DNA from 4 places in the Chishuiella sp. genome. Region 4 is predicted to be linked to each of the others. Evidence: riboswitches for the same ligand, from Rfam matches in the RefSeq annotation. Region 4 holds a riboswitch; each other region holds the start of a gene.

Region 1 (4,222 bases), on a different contig from region 4:
TTTTTTGATTACTTCATCATCAACTAACTTCGTTATTCGTTCTTTTGTAGCTGATTGCGACAAACCAATTAACCTACCAATTTCTGCATAACTTAATCTCGAATTATCATTTAAAATTTTAAGAATTTTATAATCGTAGTGATCCAAAATTATTTTCATTGTTTCTTGTTTTAAATACAGTTATAATCATTAAAAATACACTTGTTTTATATTAAATCAACTTTAGATATATTTTTTTTTCTTAGAAATTTGAAAAAATATATAATATGAAAAGACTAAAACCTTCAGAAAATGGATTTACTCCATTTGAAAAACAAATTGGACATAATAAGTTTATTCTAGAAAGTTGGAATAATTTAGATGAATCTTTATGGCACAAAACTTCATTAAATCAAAATTTATTAGAACAAATTCGCAGAACATTAGCTTTTGAAAATAAATGTGAATATTGTATGGTTAAAGGAGGTAGACCGAATTATAATCCTAATAATATAAAAGTATCTATAGCTTGTGCTTTTGCAGAATTATTTTGTAAAGACCATTTTTCTATATCTGATAAACATTTCGACATTTTAAAAGAATATTTTACGGATAAAGAAATATCCGAATTATGTACATTTATTGCATTTGTACAGGCATCTCAAAAACTTGGTAAAATTTTTAATTTATCAGAAAATGATCAATTAAATGCAGTTGTAAAATTAAAAGATGTTCTATAGAAAAAAATAAGCTTCCTAGTTAGGAAGCTTATTTTTTTATGCTACATTATTTATATATTCAGCCTCCAAAATTTGATCTACAATTTTTTCAACTTCATCAATATGTTCTTTAACTAATTCATTATTCTTAATCTGCTCAATCTCATAAAATTTCACTGTATTTTTATAGTTATTTAGTTGAGTGTAAAACTTTCTAAGCTTTGCTCTATTAAATATGTGTTCTTCTTTTACATAAATAACGTGTATTTTAGATTTTATATATTGTGTTATCTCTAAAATATCTGTTCTATGTCTAGAAATATCAATTGAATAAAATATTGATTTTAAATAATCATTCTTAGCTTTAGGTTCTTCAATCACCCAATCTTGAGTTTTAGGGCTTGATGCTATAGGAATTATATTTAATACTTTATTTGGAAATAAACAAGCCATTTCCCATGCTATTCCACCTCCTAAATCAGCTCCTATTATAGCAAAAACTTCATTAATTTCTAATTCAAATAAAGTCAACCAAAATAAAACAGCTACATCTCTTGCAGTAATACGATCAAAAGGCAAATAATCATAGTTTATTGACTTTGAAACTTCATTACCAGGTATATCTATAGTAATAACAGTATATTCATTAAGATCAATTGCTTTATTTTTTCCCATAACTCCATCCCAATGATAAGCGCTATCAGAATCTCCTTGTAATGAATGATTAATTAATACAACTGGAGCTGTTCCTAATGGTAAACCAAATACTTGGTAAGTAACTGATACTTTACTTAAAATTGTGTTATCCTCTAATGGCCATACAGGCACTTGTAACTGTTGTAAATTTTGCATAATTATGTAATTTTTGGTTGATGGTAATATTTAAAATTGTTTATAAAAAAAATCCCTATCGATTTCTTCGATAGGGAACTTTACCAATTAAAAAATAAAAATAATTTATTATATTAATGTATAACATTCCCTAGCCTGAACTTACAAACCTGTTGACGAATTGAAATATTAAAATACATTTTTTTCATTTTTTAATTGCTTATACCCCAAATTTATAAAAAATAAATCTACTTTTTCTAAAAAAAATGATAATAATTTGTAAAATTTTCTGTAAATATTCTTTTTATTGTATATTTGCTATGTATTTCGAACCGAAAAGCGGTACCAACCGAGAGTAGTCTCCACGGTGGTAAAATAATACGGGAATCAATCCAAATAAAACGTTTCTCCTTTATTCATCGAAATACAATAATTGTTTAATAAAAATAAATATTTATTGTATGTCACAAAACATTTCAGAATTAAATTTAACATCAATTACAAATGAAAAACTAGTTCATTTCATTAATTACCAATTACCTATTACGAACAAAGATTTAAAAGAGATTCTTTTAAAAGAGTTTAAAAATAGAAATTTAGAATACAGACATCTTTACAACTTTCAGTTAAATGAATTAGATATTAAAAATTCTCTTCATTTAATAGATGATTGCTTATTTGAAAAAAATATTCCCAAACCTCCATTAGTTGGTAATTTTTATCCAATTGTTAGAAGATTAAAAAACTTTTTAATGACAAGTGAAGAATTAAAAGGAAAAAGATTAAAAACCTTTGACTACATATTCGATCAACTTTTTTTAGCAGATGATTTTATTGAAATTATCTCTGAAGATAAAATTCAAGAATTAAATGAAAATGACGTATTTATTACATTCAAAAATAAGTTTCAACAATTTCCTAATCAGAATGTTTTAAAAAGAATTACTTTAAAAAGTTCTATAATAGTAATTGATAAGGATAATTACTATAAAGGTTATAAAAGAATATCTATTCATAAAGATAATTCCGTGATTAAAGAACTTATTTTAGCATAAAAATAAAAGCAATTTATAACTTGGTTATAAATTGCTTTTTTTCTTATATCATACTATTAATTAGATTGAATGATATTTGAAATCGTGATTATTTTTTATTGTTTTAACTGATTCGTAAATCAATTCAATTACATTTTTTACATCTGCCTGATGAACCATCTCTACAGTTGTATGCATATATCTAAGTGGTAAAGAAATAAGTGCTGAAGGCACACCTCCATTACTGTAAGCAAAAGCATCTGTATCCGTTCCTGTTACACGAGAACTAGCCGCTCTTTGAAAAGGTATATTATTTTTTTCTGCCGAATCAATAATTAATTCTCTTAAATTATTCTGTACAGCTGGAGCATAATAAATAACAGGGCCATCTCCACATTTTTGTTCTCCTTCTTTTGACTTTGTAATCATAGGAGTTGTGGTATCATGTGTAACATCTGTAACAATAGCTACATTTGGTTTTATTGTTTGCGTAATCATTTCTGCTCCACGTAAACCTACCTCTTCTTGTACAGCATTAACAATATATAATCCAAAATCCAATTTATCTTTATTCTCAGCAATTTTACGAGCAACTTCAGCAATCATAAAACCTCCCATTCTATTGTCTATTGCTCGACAAACGAAATAACGATCATTTAGTGTAAAAAATTCATCTGGATATGTTATAACACAACCTACATGAATTCCCAATTCTAAAACCTCTTCTTTTGTTGTACATCCTGTATCTATCCAAATTTTATCTGGCGTTGGAGCTTCCTCTTTTGCTCCTTGACGTAAATGAATTGCAGGCCATCCAAAAACACCTTTTACAATTCCTTTTTTAGTATGAATACTAACTATTTTAGATGGAGCTATCATATGATCAGAACCTCCATTTCTAATAACATAAATTAAACCATCATCTGAAATATAATTTACAAACCATGAAATTTCATCTGCATGTGCCTCAATAACAACTTTATATTTAGCTTCTGGATTAATTACTCCATATGCAGAACCATAATTATCTGTTTTTACTTCATCTACATAAGGCTTAATATAATCTATCCATACTTTTTGTCCAGCACTTTCAAATCCTGTTGGTGAAGCTGTATTTAAATATTCCTTTAAAAAATCTAAAGATTGATTATCAAATAAATTATTTTTAGTCATTTTTCTTATATTTTATAACAAATGTACTAATTTTAGGGACAGTTCTCAACAAATTTGAACACATGAAATATTACAATTTTTGTATCATCATATTATTTATTTTTTATTTTTCTCCAAATTCAAATGCTCAAATATTTGGATTAGATCTTGGAGGAAAAAACTCTACTCAACAAATAAAAAATGATTCTACAAGTTTAGATGATTTTACATTTAACCCTGAAGATACTATACATTTAAATGAATCTAATTTTTATACAGTAAAATTAAAAACAGATTTAGAAAAAAAATATTATTTATGGCTAAGAAAACGTGTTCGTGATGTTTGGCCTTATGTAAGAACTGCCGTTCGTGAATACAATCATGTATCAGATACTATCCAATCAATGGATAAAAAAAGAGAGCAAAGAAAATTTATTAAAAGTAGACAAAAGGAATTAGCAGATAAATTTGAAAAAGAATTAAAAAACATGTCTAATTCTAGAGGCC
Region 2 (4,222 bases), on a different contig from region 4:
ATGCTAAAACACCAATTGAACCAGGAAAATCTAGTGATATTGTAATAAAATATTCTACTGGAGGAGTAAAAGGAGATTTTAATAAATCTGTAACTATCACTTCTAATGATCCTGTTAGTTCTAGAAAAATCTTTAGAATAAAAGGTAAAGCTGAATAATATTAAAAAGCCAAGCTAAATGCTTGGCTTTTTAATGTTCAAATATTTTATTTTGCTAAAAGTCTTAATGTAACATGATTACTAAAAGTTTCAATTTTATTCTCTTTTTGAGAGAATTCAACTGTCATTGTTCCATCAAACTCTTCCAAATCCAAAATCTTTATTTTATCATTTAACTGAATATCTTTAGAATTTAAATATTTCAAAAAATCTTCTGAAGAATAAATTACAGCACAAATTTCTACCTCATCACCTTTTTTAAATTCAGCTAATTTTTTATAGTTTACAATTTCAAAATTTCCTTCTTTATCAGGAATTGGAGAACCATGAGGATCAACTTTAGGATAATTTAAAATCTCATCCATTTTATCAAAAAATAAAGGGCTTTGGATATGTTCAATCTGTTCTGCAACTTCATGAACCTGCTCCCAGCCAAATCCCATTTTTTCAACTAAAAACATTTCTGTTAATCTATGTTTTCTAACAATCAAAGATGCTTTTATTATTCCTTTTTCAGATAAACGTAAGGGCTTATATGACTCATAAATGACCAAATCTTTTTCAGCTAATTTTTTCATCATACTATTTACAGTAGGCATTTTTATTTCCAAATGCTTACTTAAATCCTTAACATTAACTTCTCCTTTACCATTTTTAGATAAATGAAATAGAGCTTTTAAATAGTTTTCTTCAACTAATGAATTCATTAGACAAATATAATTTAAAGAATTCATTATTTAGAAAACTTTTAATTTTATACTTAGATAAATCAATAAAAAACTAATAGCAATTAATTTATAAATTAACTGCTATTAGTTCACGAAATTTATTCAAAAGCAATTATAGAAAGGTTAGGATTATGAATAAAATTATTATCTTTTAATTTATTTATATCAATCAAACCTATAATATGATTATAATCTTTACTCTCATATCGTTCTTCGACTTCTTGAAAAACAGCAAAATAATCATCTAATTTTATTGAAGAACCAAGATAAATTTTCACAATTCCTGATTGATTAAATTTTCCTTTTTCTGAATTCTCGTACTTTCTTATAGAATATTTATAATCATATTTAAGTGCAGATATATCACTTAATACTGCAGACGCTGTCGGAAATCTCCCTGCTCCTTTTCCATAAAGAAATTGTTCATCAGATAAAGAACTTCCAATCAAAACACCATTATATTCGTTGTTAACTAATGCAATTGTTTTATCCAAAGGAATAAACGTTGGTAAAACCGTCGAATTTATTTCGTTAGTTTCTGGAATTATTTGAGATTTAGCAATTAACTTTATTGTATAACCTTTTTCTTTAGCATATTTCAAATCTTGAATCTGTAAAGATGTAATTCCTTTTCTTATAACATCATCTACATTTATTTTTTTACCAAAAGCATGTAGAGTTATTATAGATATCTTACTCGCAGCATCAAAACCTTCTACATCTGCAGTTGGATCAGCTTCAGCAAAACCATTTTCTTGTGCTGATTTTAATGCATTTTGATAAGATTCATTCTCATTGACCATTTTAGTTAAAATATAATTAGTTGTTCCGTTTACAATTCCAGATACATAATTTAACAAATCATTATCAAAATATTCTTCTAGATTTCTAATAATAGGAACAGAACCGCAAACCGCAGCTTCATAAAGAAAAGAAACATTATTTTTTTCTTGTAATTCTAATAATTCTCTATGATGATCTGCTATTACTTTTTTATTTGCACTAACAACATGTTTTCCTTTACTAAAGGATTTTTTTATAATAGAATACGCCGCATCAGCTTCAGATATAAGTTCTACTACAAGATTTATATCTTCATCATCTAATATATCATCTGCGTTTGTAGAAAATAATTCTTTTGGTGCGTTACGTGGTTTATCTATATCTTTTATAACTATTTTTTTTATTGTAGCATTTATTTGAGGTTTATCCTCTAAAACCTTGTAAATTCCTTCACCGACTACTCCAAAACCAAATAAACCAATGTTTAACTTTGCCATATCTTTAAATTGTAAAATGTTTTTGATATCAAGACAAGTAGATAAAAAAAATGATCCAACTGTCTAAATAAAAACAGATGAACCAATTTTAATAAAATTATTATTGATTGATTGAATTTTGTTTTTATTCATCTCCCCTATTAAGGATGGATTTAGCACCTTGATGTGTAATCAGGTTGCTAAAGTTTCATCGGGCCATTTCCCTCCACTTTTCTTGATAAATTGTAAATTTTATAAACTATTTCGTTGGCACAAATCTACTACATTTAAAATGTATTATCCAAATAAAAAAGACTAAATTTATTCATATTTTTCTATAAATAATTAAAAAACAATACAAAACATAATTTTATTCTGTTTTTTATTAATATACATAATTTTATTCTGTTTTATTAAGTTTTAATAAAAAACATATTTTAACATGAAAAATCACTAATATAAATTATTAGAAAGATTTATTTTGATTTAACTATTTATTAACTATTTTAACAATACGATAACTTAACGTTTATTTTTCCTTAACATTCAGTTTATATCCAAAAATTAGTTTTACATCCAAATTAAACACATAAACATTAACTAGATGATAAAACAATTTACAACTTTAGCTGCATTAACCGCCACCACAATTTGTGTATACGGACAAGGAACACAAGCTTCTATTTCTGGAAAAGTCTTCAACGAAAATGGGAATGGAATACATACTGTAACTGTACAAGTGAAAAACGAATCCACAGGTTTTACAACTTCCACATTTACTAATGAAAAAGGTGAGTTCTATTTTAAACAATTACCTTTAGGTGGACCTTATACCATTACTGCTATCTCTAACGAATATGGAGAAGAAATAAAAGATGGATATCAATTAAATCTTGGTGATGATATAAAAATTGATTTTAACCTAAATTCTTCCCCTGAAATAATAGAAATTGAAGGTGTAGAAGTTAGAGCAAATTCATTAAAAAATACAATAAAAAATATAGGCTCTTCTACGTCTGTTACAGCAAAAGACATTGAGAGATTACCTGTTAATGGAAGAAATTTCACTTCATTAATCGATCTATCACCATTAAGCTCTGGAAGTAATTTATCTGGTCAATTAGCATCGTCTACAAACTTTACTATAGATGGTATGACTGCAAAAAATCCAACTTCTGGTGGGGCTACAAATAGAAACGGTGGACCATATTCTATTTCTATGGAATCCGTTCGTGAGTTTGCTGTTGTAACAAACGCTTATGATGTTACTTATGGCCGAAGCGGTGGAGGAACTATAAATACTGTTACTAAATCAGGAACAAATACTTTATCAGGAAGTGCATTTATGTTTGGTCGTACTGACTGGTTATCTAGTCCTTATGATATTAATGCAAATAAAAGAGATTCTAAATTTTCTACTTATCAATATGGTTTTACACTAGGAGGACCAATTATCAAAGATAAACTTCATTATTTCTTTGCATGGGATCATCAAGCACATTCTTCACCATTAATTATAGCTGACCTTAGAAATGAACAAGATGAAGCAAGATATAATTTAAGTCAATCTTCTCTTGATCGTTTCGTTGATATTTCAAGAAGAAAATACGGTGTTGCTAATTCGCCACAGTTTGGCCAATTTGATCGTAAAAGAGGAACTGATGCATTATTTTTGAGATTAGATTGGCAAATTAATGATCGTAATTTATTAACAATTCGCAATAATTACGTAAATGATAGAAATAATCTTGGATTAGGTGATAATACTTCTATAAATTTATATGAAGTTTATGGTGATGTAAACTCTGTTGATAATAGCTTAATGGCAAGTTTACGATCTAAACTATCTTCTAAATTAACAAATGAATTAAAAGTTCAACATTTGTACACTTCAGAAGAATCTACACCTAATAGCCAATTACCTAAATCAAATATTCCTCGTGCAATTGTAGAACGAGTACAATCTAATGTTAACGGAAAGGATGTATTTACAAACATACAAATTGGTGGACAACGTTATTCTCCCGAAAATTTTTATAATCATGTTTTTCAAATTACTGATAACTTATATTGGAAT
Region 3 (4,222 bases), on a different contig from region 4:
AAAAAAGTCGATTGCATTTCTACGATGTTCTTCCATTCCTGTTGCAACAGGAAATATATTAATATCAAATATTATATTTCTTGGGTTGAATTTTACTTCATTAACCAAGATATAATAAGATCGTTTTACAATTTCTATTCTACGTTCGTAGTTGTCAGCTTGTCCTTTTTCATCAAAAGCCATAATAATAGCAGCTGCACCATAACGTTTTATTTTTTTTGCATGTTCTATGAAAAGTTGTTCTCCTTCTTTCAGAGAAATAGAATTCACAATTGCTTTTCCTTGAACATTTTTTAAACCAGCTTCTATAATTTCCCATTTAGAAGAATCTATCATAATAGGAACTCTAGAAATATCTGGTTCAGAGGCAACTAATCGTAAATATTTAACCATAGAAGCAACACCATCAATCATTCCCTCATCCATGTTGATATCAATGACTTGTGCACCACCTTCAACCTGGTCGCGAGCAACTTGAAGTGCTTCTTCAAATTTTTCTTCTTTTATTAATCGTAAAAAACGTTTAGAACCTGTTACGTTTGTACGCTCTCCAACATTTACAAAATTGGAATTTTCTCGAATAATTAGTGGTTCTAATCCAGAAAGTTGAATTTTTATACCTGACATCGTTCATCTATTTTTCTTGGTTCATATTGTTTTGCTAAATCAGCCATCAGTTTTATATGATTAGGAGTTGAACCACAACAACCTCCAATTATATTCACTAATTTTTTGTCTAAAAAAGGACGTATATTATCTAGCATCATTTCTGCTGTCTCATCATATCCACCAAATGCATTTGGTAATCCTGCATTTGGATAGGCGCTTACATAGAAAGGAGCTTTTTCTGCAAGAACTTCTAAATAAGGAATTAAATCTGATGCTCCTAAAGCACAATTTAGTCCAATAGAAAGTAAATCGATATGTTCTAATGAAATAAGAAATGCTTCTGTTGTTTGTCCAGATAATGTACGACCAGATTTATCTGTTATTGTTCCAGAAGCCATTAATGGTACATTTATTCCTGTTTCATCAATAGCATCTTGTATTCCAAAAAATGCAGCTTTGGCATTTAAAGTATCAAAAATAGTTTCTACAAGTAAGGCGTCAGCACCAGCTTCTAGCATTGTTTTAGCTTGTCGATAATAAACATTGGCTAATGTATCAAAGTCTATATCTCTATAACTAGGATCGTTAACTTGTGGAGATATAGATGCAGTTTTATTCGTAGGACCTAGTGAGCCAACAACAAAACGAGGTTTATCAGGTGTAGAATATTCTATACAAGCTTCTTTTGCTAAACGTACTGCTTCATAGTTTAATTCATCAACTAAATCAACCATGTCATAATCAACCATAGAAATTATATTAGCATTGAATGTGTTAGTTTCTAACAAATCAGCACCAGCTTCTAAATATTCTCTATGAATGTCTTTTATTATTTTTGGTTGTGTAAGAACCAATAAATCATTATTTCCTTTTAGCGAAGTATGAAAATCCTTAAATCTTTCTCCTCTGTAATCTTCTTCTTGTAAATTGTGCTTTTGTATCATAGTTCCCATAGCACCATCAAGAATAACAATTCGTTCTTTTAATATATCGTTTAATGTCATTTTGTATAAAAATTTGACTGTATAACGAAAGTGGAAGTTGTTCTCATATTTCTTCATATTTCTCTTTTTAAAAAAGAGTAGGATGTAGCACCCAACTTACTTTGGGTTGCTAAGATTTCATAGGGCCTATTCCCTCAATCTTTCGTCATAAAGCGTTATGCAAAATTATTTATTCTATTTATAATAAAAAAATGATAATCAGTGAAATGAAGAATTATTTATAAGACAAAAAACTAAGTTAATAATACATCTTAATTCAATTGATTTTTAATTTATAATTTGTCTCAGTTTAGAATTTTATTCTAAATATCGATTGTTTTTTAGAAAAAGTATTTTTAATTAATTTTATTTAAATTTTTATAGTTGTTATTGCCTTAATTTTAAAAGGTATAAAATTATTTTAGAATGGTTTTACCATTGAATATATTGATAAGAGAATCTAAATTCTCCATTTCTAAAAGATTCATGAGGAATTGTTTTGTTTACAGCAATCCAGATCTATCAGTAGCTATTACAAAATAATTTGTACTCATGGTTATAGTTTGATATGACCCATTTGCAGTTGTAGAATATCTTACACCAAGTTCCTCTTTGTTATTGTGTGGTTTAAATGCTAAGTATCCTTTTAGGTCTGTGTCTAAAGCTCTTGAAGCTAGTGTGTTTACAGGCAACTCAGCTCTTGCTGAAATAGTCCAGAATTCACACCAATAAGGTCCAGGAGGTATACCATATTTTTTTGCAATATCAGGTTTGAAAACAAAAGAATAATAACCTTTTTTATTAGCAGGATTTTTAGTGATAGTTCTTGTGCCCAAGGTTTGAAAAATTGGTCTATTATCCCAAGGGCTAGTATTAATTTCAAGAGGCTTTAATCTGATATTTTCATTAGTAGTTATAAAATTTTGGTTTAAGTCATTTAGAATTTTAGAATTTTCTTCAGATTCTTTTAACAATTTTTCATATGATAGAACACTAGAATCGGTGTCATCATCACTACTACAACTAAAAGTAAAAGAACAGATAGAAGCACAAGATAGTAATAATATAATTTTTTTCATTTGGTAGTATTTTGTTTAAGATAAGTATTTTTAATTAAAAATTTAAACAAAATTGTATTTTCTTGTAAAATATTATAAAACAATAACTTATAATAACTTAGTTATGAAGATGAAAATTTTTTAGCTTTTTTGGATATTGATCTATAAATAAAGGTCATTTACCTATAATACCTAAAATTGATGTGTTAGATTTTGATGAATTAGAGGATTCTTTACTGTTGAAATTAACTTTACTTTCTAAAAAAATATTAATTCAATTGAAAAAAGAATATAATTTAGATGGATATACAATTATGCAAAATGGAGGAGATTTTAATGATATAGGGCATTTACATGTTCACTTATTTCCTAGATATCATAATGATGGTTTTGATTGGGTTTATAGAAAAGAATAAAAAAAAAGTTTTATTTTCGATTACATTTCAAAAATCCAAATAGCTTCCTATGAAGAAATTTTTTAAAAAGACAATTATTTATTTCCTACTTCTACTATTAGTGGTTGTTCTTTTTAGTTTTTATGCTAATTATAAAATAGAGAAATCGACAAAAGATTTTGTTACATATAATGTAAATGAATTGCCAGAAACAAAAGTTGCTTTGGTTCTAGGTACAGCACCTAATTTGGTTAATGGTTACCAAAATTATTATTTTACTTATAGAATTATTGCTGCCGATGAGCTATACAAATCAGGTAAAGTGACTCATTTTATTTTAAGTGGAGATCATGGACGAAAAGATTATAATGAGCCAGAAACAATGAAAAAAGCATTAATAGAAAAAGGTATTCCAGAGAATGTTATTTATTTAGATTATGCTGGTTTTAGAACGTTAGATTCAATGATTCGCGCAAAAGAAATATTTGGACAATCAAAATTTATAGTTGTTTCTCAGAAATTTCATAATCAACGAGCTATATTTATTGGTAAACAAAATGGGATTGATGCTTATGGGTATAATGCTAAAGATGTTAATAAACAAGCAGGATTAAAAACAAATGTAAGAGAGTTTTTCGCTAGAACAAAAGTTTTTATTGATAATTGGTTTGGTATACAGCCAAAATTTTTAGGAAAGAAGATAAAAATTAATTGAATATGTAATAAAAAAAGAACTTCATTTGAAGTTCTTTTTTTATTATTATAATGTTTTAATCATTTCGTATTGATTATCATACATAGATAATCCAAGAGATTTGATGAAATTGTTCGTAGTCAATTCATTTTCATCAATATTTATCATTTTGATTTCTTTATTTTTTAAATCACTAAATAGAATAGAAGCTAAGTATCTATTTCTATATTCATGATGAACACCAAATTCATAAATACGAGTATTCTTTTTATTAATGATTTTGTAAGCAACTAAATTATTACCTTCAAAAATACCTGTAATTAAACAATCATCAATGATATTTTTAATACTTTGGATATCATTTTTCCATGTAGGTTTTATATCCCAAAAGTTTTCTGTAATTAAATTTAAATCTGAAAAAGTCTTAATTTCATGTAATGGGTTTACAACTAAAATTGGAATACCTTTGTAACTATTAAGAGT
Region 4 (4,222 bases):
TCTAAACCTAGTTCACGAGATAAATCAGAATCATTTCTAATAATTCCTTTTGTACCAAGTTTTTGAACTCCATCATCTAAATAGAAATCTGTGTAAGCATTACTAAAATATTTTTGTTGTAAAGATGGTGCTCTAAATCCTGTAGAAATTGCTCCTCGAACAGAAAAACCTTTGGCATATTCGTAGCGTAATGCTAATTTTCCATTAACGGTATTTCCTACATCAGAATAGTTTTCGAAACGTCCAGCAATATCAGCAGAAAAATTTCCGAATTTAAATTCTCCATCTGCATAGGCAGCAACAGATTGTCTATCTGCTTTTATAACACTTGAAGGTCTGAAACCACCAAAAGTTTCCGAACCAGAACCTACGTATGAAGCCTCGTCACCAGCTCCAATTTGATATTGTTCGTAGCGGTATTCTCCTCCAAAGGCTAAATTAAAAAAATGATTGATTTTTTTAGAAAAATCTAAATTCACAACATCTTGTAAAAACTGATGTTTTCCTGCATAAAAATTAGTAGGTGAATCTGTTCCTAAAGATTGATTGATAGAATTAATAACGTCATATTTAAAAGAATTTACACCTAATGTGTTACTCAAATCAACTTTCCAACCATTAAAAGAATAACGTAATCCTGTTGAGTTAGAATAATCGTTGATATTTGATTTTATTGTTGCTTGAAAACCATTTGGATAAACTTTTAGAGACTCTGCATTTAGATCACTTGGTAAACGACGAAAACCAAAACCTTGACCTTGGCGTAAGCTTACTCCACCAAATGTATAAAATTCTAATTTGTCTGTTAATTTAGTTTCTGCATTAACAAAAAATTGTTGATTTTTTATTGCCGCATCACCAATTTGGAATCTGAAATCATTTCTAGTTAATCCTCTTTCTGATAAAATTGCATCATCTGCAGCTCTTGCAGCAGTAGGATCATCAGCAAAATCGTATGCAAAATTATCACCATATATATCTAAATTATTATTTTTAGAACGATTTGTTTTTTTACGATCACTAATTACAGCTGAGAATACAATAGAACCTTCTTTACCTAATTTAGTCCCATAGCTACCATTAAAATTATAAGTTTGTCCATCATTTCTAGATGTTTGTCCATACGTAAAGGATGCATCACCTCCTGGTTTAGATTTTAAAACAATATTTACCACACCAGCTATAGCATCAGAACCATATTGTGCCGCTGCACCATCACGAAGTACTTCTATTTTCTCAATAGCAGAAACAGGGATAGCTCCTAAATCGGTACCTACAGAACCATTTCCTACAGTATTTTGATAGTTTACTAATGAAGTTGAATGTCTTCTTTTTCCATTAATAAGAACTAAAACTTGATCTGGCCCCATTCCTCTTAATGTTACAGGATCTATATGTTCTGTACCATCTGAAGCTGATTGGCGAACTGAATTGAAAGATGGAATAACATAATTCAAAATATCATTTACAGATAACTGAGGTGATGATGTTTTTAATTTTTCTACATCTATTACATCGACAGGCACAGGAGAATTTACTACAGTTCTTTCAGAAGTACGGCCACCAATTAGAACAACTTCGTTCAAATTTGTTTCGTCTTCTTTAACGTCTTGGGCAAGAGCAAAAGATGTGCCTAGTATAGCTAGAGTTGTAAGTAAAAATTTGTTTTTTTTCATGTTTATTTTAATAAAAAATATCAAGAAACCAACATAAAAAAGTAGAATAAAAGTTAAATTCTTTTGTTCTCATCTTTCCCTTTTATTTGGGTTGGATTTAGCACCTTTTTATCATAATTTATTGGTTGCTAAGGTTTCAAAGGGCCAATCCCTCCACCTTTCTTGATAAGGACAGCAAAGATAATGTTAATAAAATGAAAAGAAAAAATAAATCTCTATTATTTTTGTAGAGTTTAAGTATTTAACAAAAATAGAATTGATTAATAGTTTGATACTTCTATTTTAAAACAATAATGAAACAACTATAATTTTATAGGGTAATAATGAATAAAATTTAATATTTTTATTCATATAAATAGATAATAAATGGGACTAAAATTAAAACCTATTGATGTTGTTGATAACATAACTAAGGAAGAATTTACAGAAAAATATTTAAAAACACGTCAGCCTGTAGTTATAAAGAACATGTCGAAGAATTGGCCCGCTTATAAAAAATGGACTTTTGATTATATGAAAGAAGCTGTTGGAGATATAACACTTCCTTTATATGATAGTTCTAAAGCTGATCCAGCAGCACCTATTAATGCTCCAGTTACAGAAATGAAATTTTCAGATTATATAGATCTTATAGAAAATGAACCAACAGATTTGAGAATTTTTTTCTTTGACCCAATAAAACATGCTCCGAAGTTGTTAGATGATTATGTTTTTCCTAAGGAACTTATGGGAGGTTTTTTAGATAAATATCCTAGTTTGTTTTTTGGAGGAGAGGGTTCTGAGACATTTCTTCATTTTGATATAGATATGCCACATATTTTTCATACACATTTTAATGGAAGAAAACATGTTTTGCTTTTTGAATATAAATGGAAGGAAAGACTTTATAAATTGCCATATGCAACTTATTCTTTAGAGGATTATAGTATTGAACATCCCGATTTTGATAAATTTCCTGCTTTAGATGGAGTAGAAGGTATTGAATGTTTTTTAGAGCATGGTGATACATTATTTATGCCAACAGGTTGGTGGCATTGGATGAAATACCTTGATGGAAGCTTTTCAATTTCTTTAAGAGCATGGGATAAATCTTGGGCTGTAAAAACACATTCTTTATGGAACCTTGTGGTACAAAGAAACTTTGATAATTTTATGAAGAAAAATTTTAAAGGTAAATACATGGATTGGAAAGAAAAAGAAGCCATTAAAAGAGCAGAATATGCTTTAAAAAATAATAGACCTAGTTGATTAAACTAGGTCTATTATTTTTAAAAAAAGCTACAATTCATATACTGAATGTAGCTTTTTTATGTTATTATTTATTTCCAATAATTCCAAACTTTACCATCGAATACAGCAAATGAGTCACTTTCTGTATCATAGCAAATAGTACCAGCTACAGGTGACAAGATATTTTCATGAGGTCTAAATACTTTTGGAAGTATTAAAGCTTTATCAGTAGATTCTAGTATTAAAACACCTTCTGCTTCACTACTTTCAGCACCTATAATTACACCTTTACCAATTTCCTCAGTTGTATTAATATTTGCTGAGGTACTTATATCATTATTGTTTTCATCTTTTTGCGCATCAAAACTTCCTTCATCACTAAGTTCTAACCATTCGTTGTTTTGGAAAACTTTTACTTTTAAATCATTTTTATCAATTAAAAGAGTCCCATTTGTATAGTTAGTTGTAGTTTCTATATCTGCTATAGGTAAAATAATTCCTTTTTTTTCATTTCCAAAATCAAGTATTCCAGCTCCATCAACTTGATTTTTACCTATTGATACTTGAGCATAAAGTAAGTTTGTGCTCAAAATAAGACATAATATAATAAATTTTTTCATGTTTAAAATTTTATTCATTACAAGATTTTTGAATACAATTCCATGTACTACCATTGTATATACTGATACATTTTTTATCATCACTAATATCAAATATAATCATTCCTTTTACCCAATTATTTGCTCCAATAGCTGTAGGGGTTGTTCTTGTTAAGACCATGCCTTTTTTACCAGATTCGAGAACTAAGAATCCATTTGGAACATTTTCTGGCCAATTACTAAATTGACTTTTTAATGTAGAAATACCTGTATTAGAATCAATTGTCGTGCCGCCGGTTGGAGATTTAGTACAATATGAGCAATAATCTAAATCAGTTTCACCATTAGCATTAATTGTAGATGAACCTAAACAAATATCTTCTGATTCACTTGTTAGATCATAACTAAAAGTTGATTCAACAGGGTTTAATGTATCAGGATTAATTTCATAATTAGATATATCATTAGATGCTTTTACTTTAAATGTTATAGTGCTTATTCCAGCAGGAAGAGTAATATCCTCATATTCTAGACTTCCATCATCTCCAGTATTAGTACCAATATTTAGACCGCTAGAAGTTGTAATACTATTATTCACTAAAGTAAACACTTCGCTATCATATTCTAAGTTTAAGAAAATATTAGACAAAGTAAAACTATTAGGATTATTAATATTTAATGTTACTTCGATTTCATCATTAAGTACAAAACACTTTT

Evidence for each region. A riboswitch is a leader RNA that binds a small molecule or an ion and turns the genes downstream of it on or off. The one in region 4 is predicted to bind S-adenosylmethionine.
Region 1: linked by a shared signal. The riboswitch ahead of RT575_RS12660 (hypothetical protein) and the one ahead of RT575_RS10325 (TonB-dependent receptor) in region 4 are both predicted to bind S-adenosylmethionine.
Region 2: linked by a shared signal. The riboswitch ahead of RT575_RS00350 (homoserine dehydrogenase) and the one ahead of RT575_RS10325 (TonB-dependent receptor) in region 4 are both predicted to bind S-adenosylmethionine.
Region 3: linked by a shared signal. The riboswitch ahead of RT575_RS01690 (homocysteine S-methyltransferase family protein) and the one ahead of RT575_RS10325 (TonB-dependent receptor) in region 4 are both predicted to bind S-adenosylmethionine.

What each region holds. Positions count from the first base shown of each region.
Region 1 covers NZ_DAMCLZ010000013.1:43,965-48,186, forward strand. The annotation lists gene RT575_RS12645 (Lrp/AsnC family transcriptional regulator) at 1-159, opposite strand, end outside; gene RT575_RS12650 (carboxymuconolactone decarboxylase family protein) at 267-719, shown strand; gene RT575_RS12655 (alpha/beta fold hydrolase) at 756-1,550, opposite strand; SAM-I-IV-variant riboswitch at 1,847-1,939, shown strand; gene RT575_RS12660 (hypothetical protein) at 1,991-2,584, shown strand; gene RT575_RS12665 (M42 family metallopeptidase) at 2,645-3,736, opposite strand; gene RT575_RS12670 (DUF4294 domain-containing protein) at 3,799-4,222, shown strand, end outside.
Region 2 covers NZ_DAMCLZ010000001.1:70,236-74,457, reverse strand. The annotation lists gene RT575_RS00360 (DUF1573 domain-containing protein) at 1-158, shown strand, start outside; gene RT575_RS00355 (metal-dependent transcriptional regulator) at 206-865, opposite strand; gene RT575_RS00350 (homoserine dehydrogenase) at 985-2,166, opposite strand; SAM riboswitch class I at 2,292-2,390, opposite strand; gene RT575_RS00345 (carboxypeptidase regulatory-like domain-containing protein) at 2,750-4,222, shown strand, end outside.
Region 3 covers NZ_DAMCLZ010000001.1:389,771-393,992, forward strand. The annotation lists gene metH (methionine synthase) at 1-627, opposite strand, end outside; gene RT575_RS01690 (homocysteine S-methyltransferase family protein) at 615-1,613, opposite strand; SAM riboswitch class I at 1,664-1,767, opposite strand; gene RT575_RS01695 (hypothetical protein) at 2,096-2,671, opposite strand; gene RT575_RS01700 (HIT domain-containing protein) at 2,815-3,066, shown strand; gene RT575_RS01705 (ElyC/SanA/YdcF family protein) at 3,116-3,760, shown strand; gene RT575_RS01710 (GNAT family N-acetyltransferase) at 3,806-4,222, opposite strand, start outside.
Region 4 covers NZ_DAMCLZ010000009.1:25,671-29,892, reverse strand. The annotation lists gene RT575_RS10325 (TonB-dependent receptor) at 1-1,676, opposite strand, end outside; SAM riboswitch class I at 1,743-1,848, opposite strand; gene RT575_RS10320 (cupin-like domain-containing protein) at 2,043-2,924, shown strand; gene RT575_RS10315 (hypothetical protein) at 2,996-3,526, opposite strand; gene RT575_RS10310 (hypothetical protein) at 3,537-4,222, opposite strand, start outside.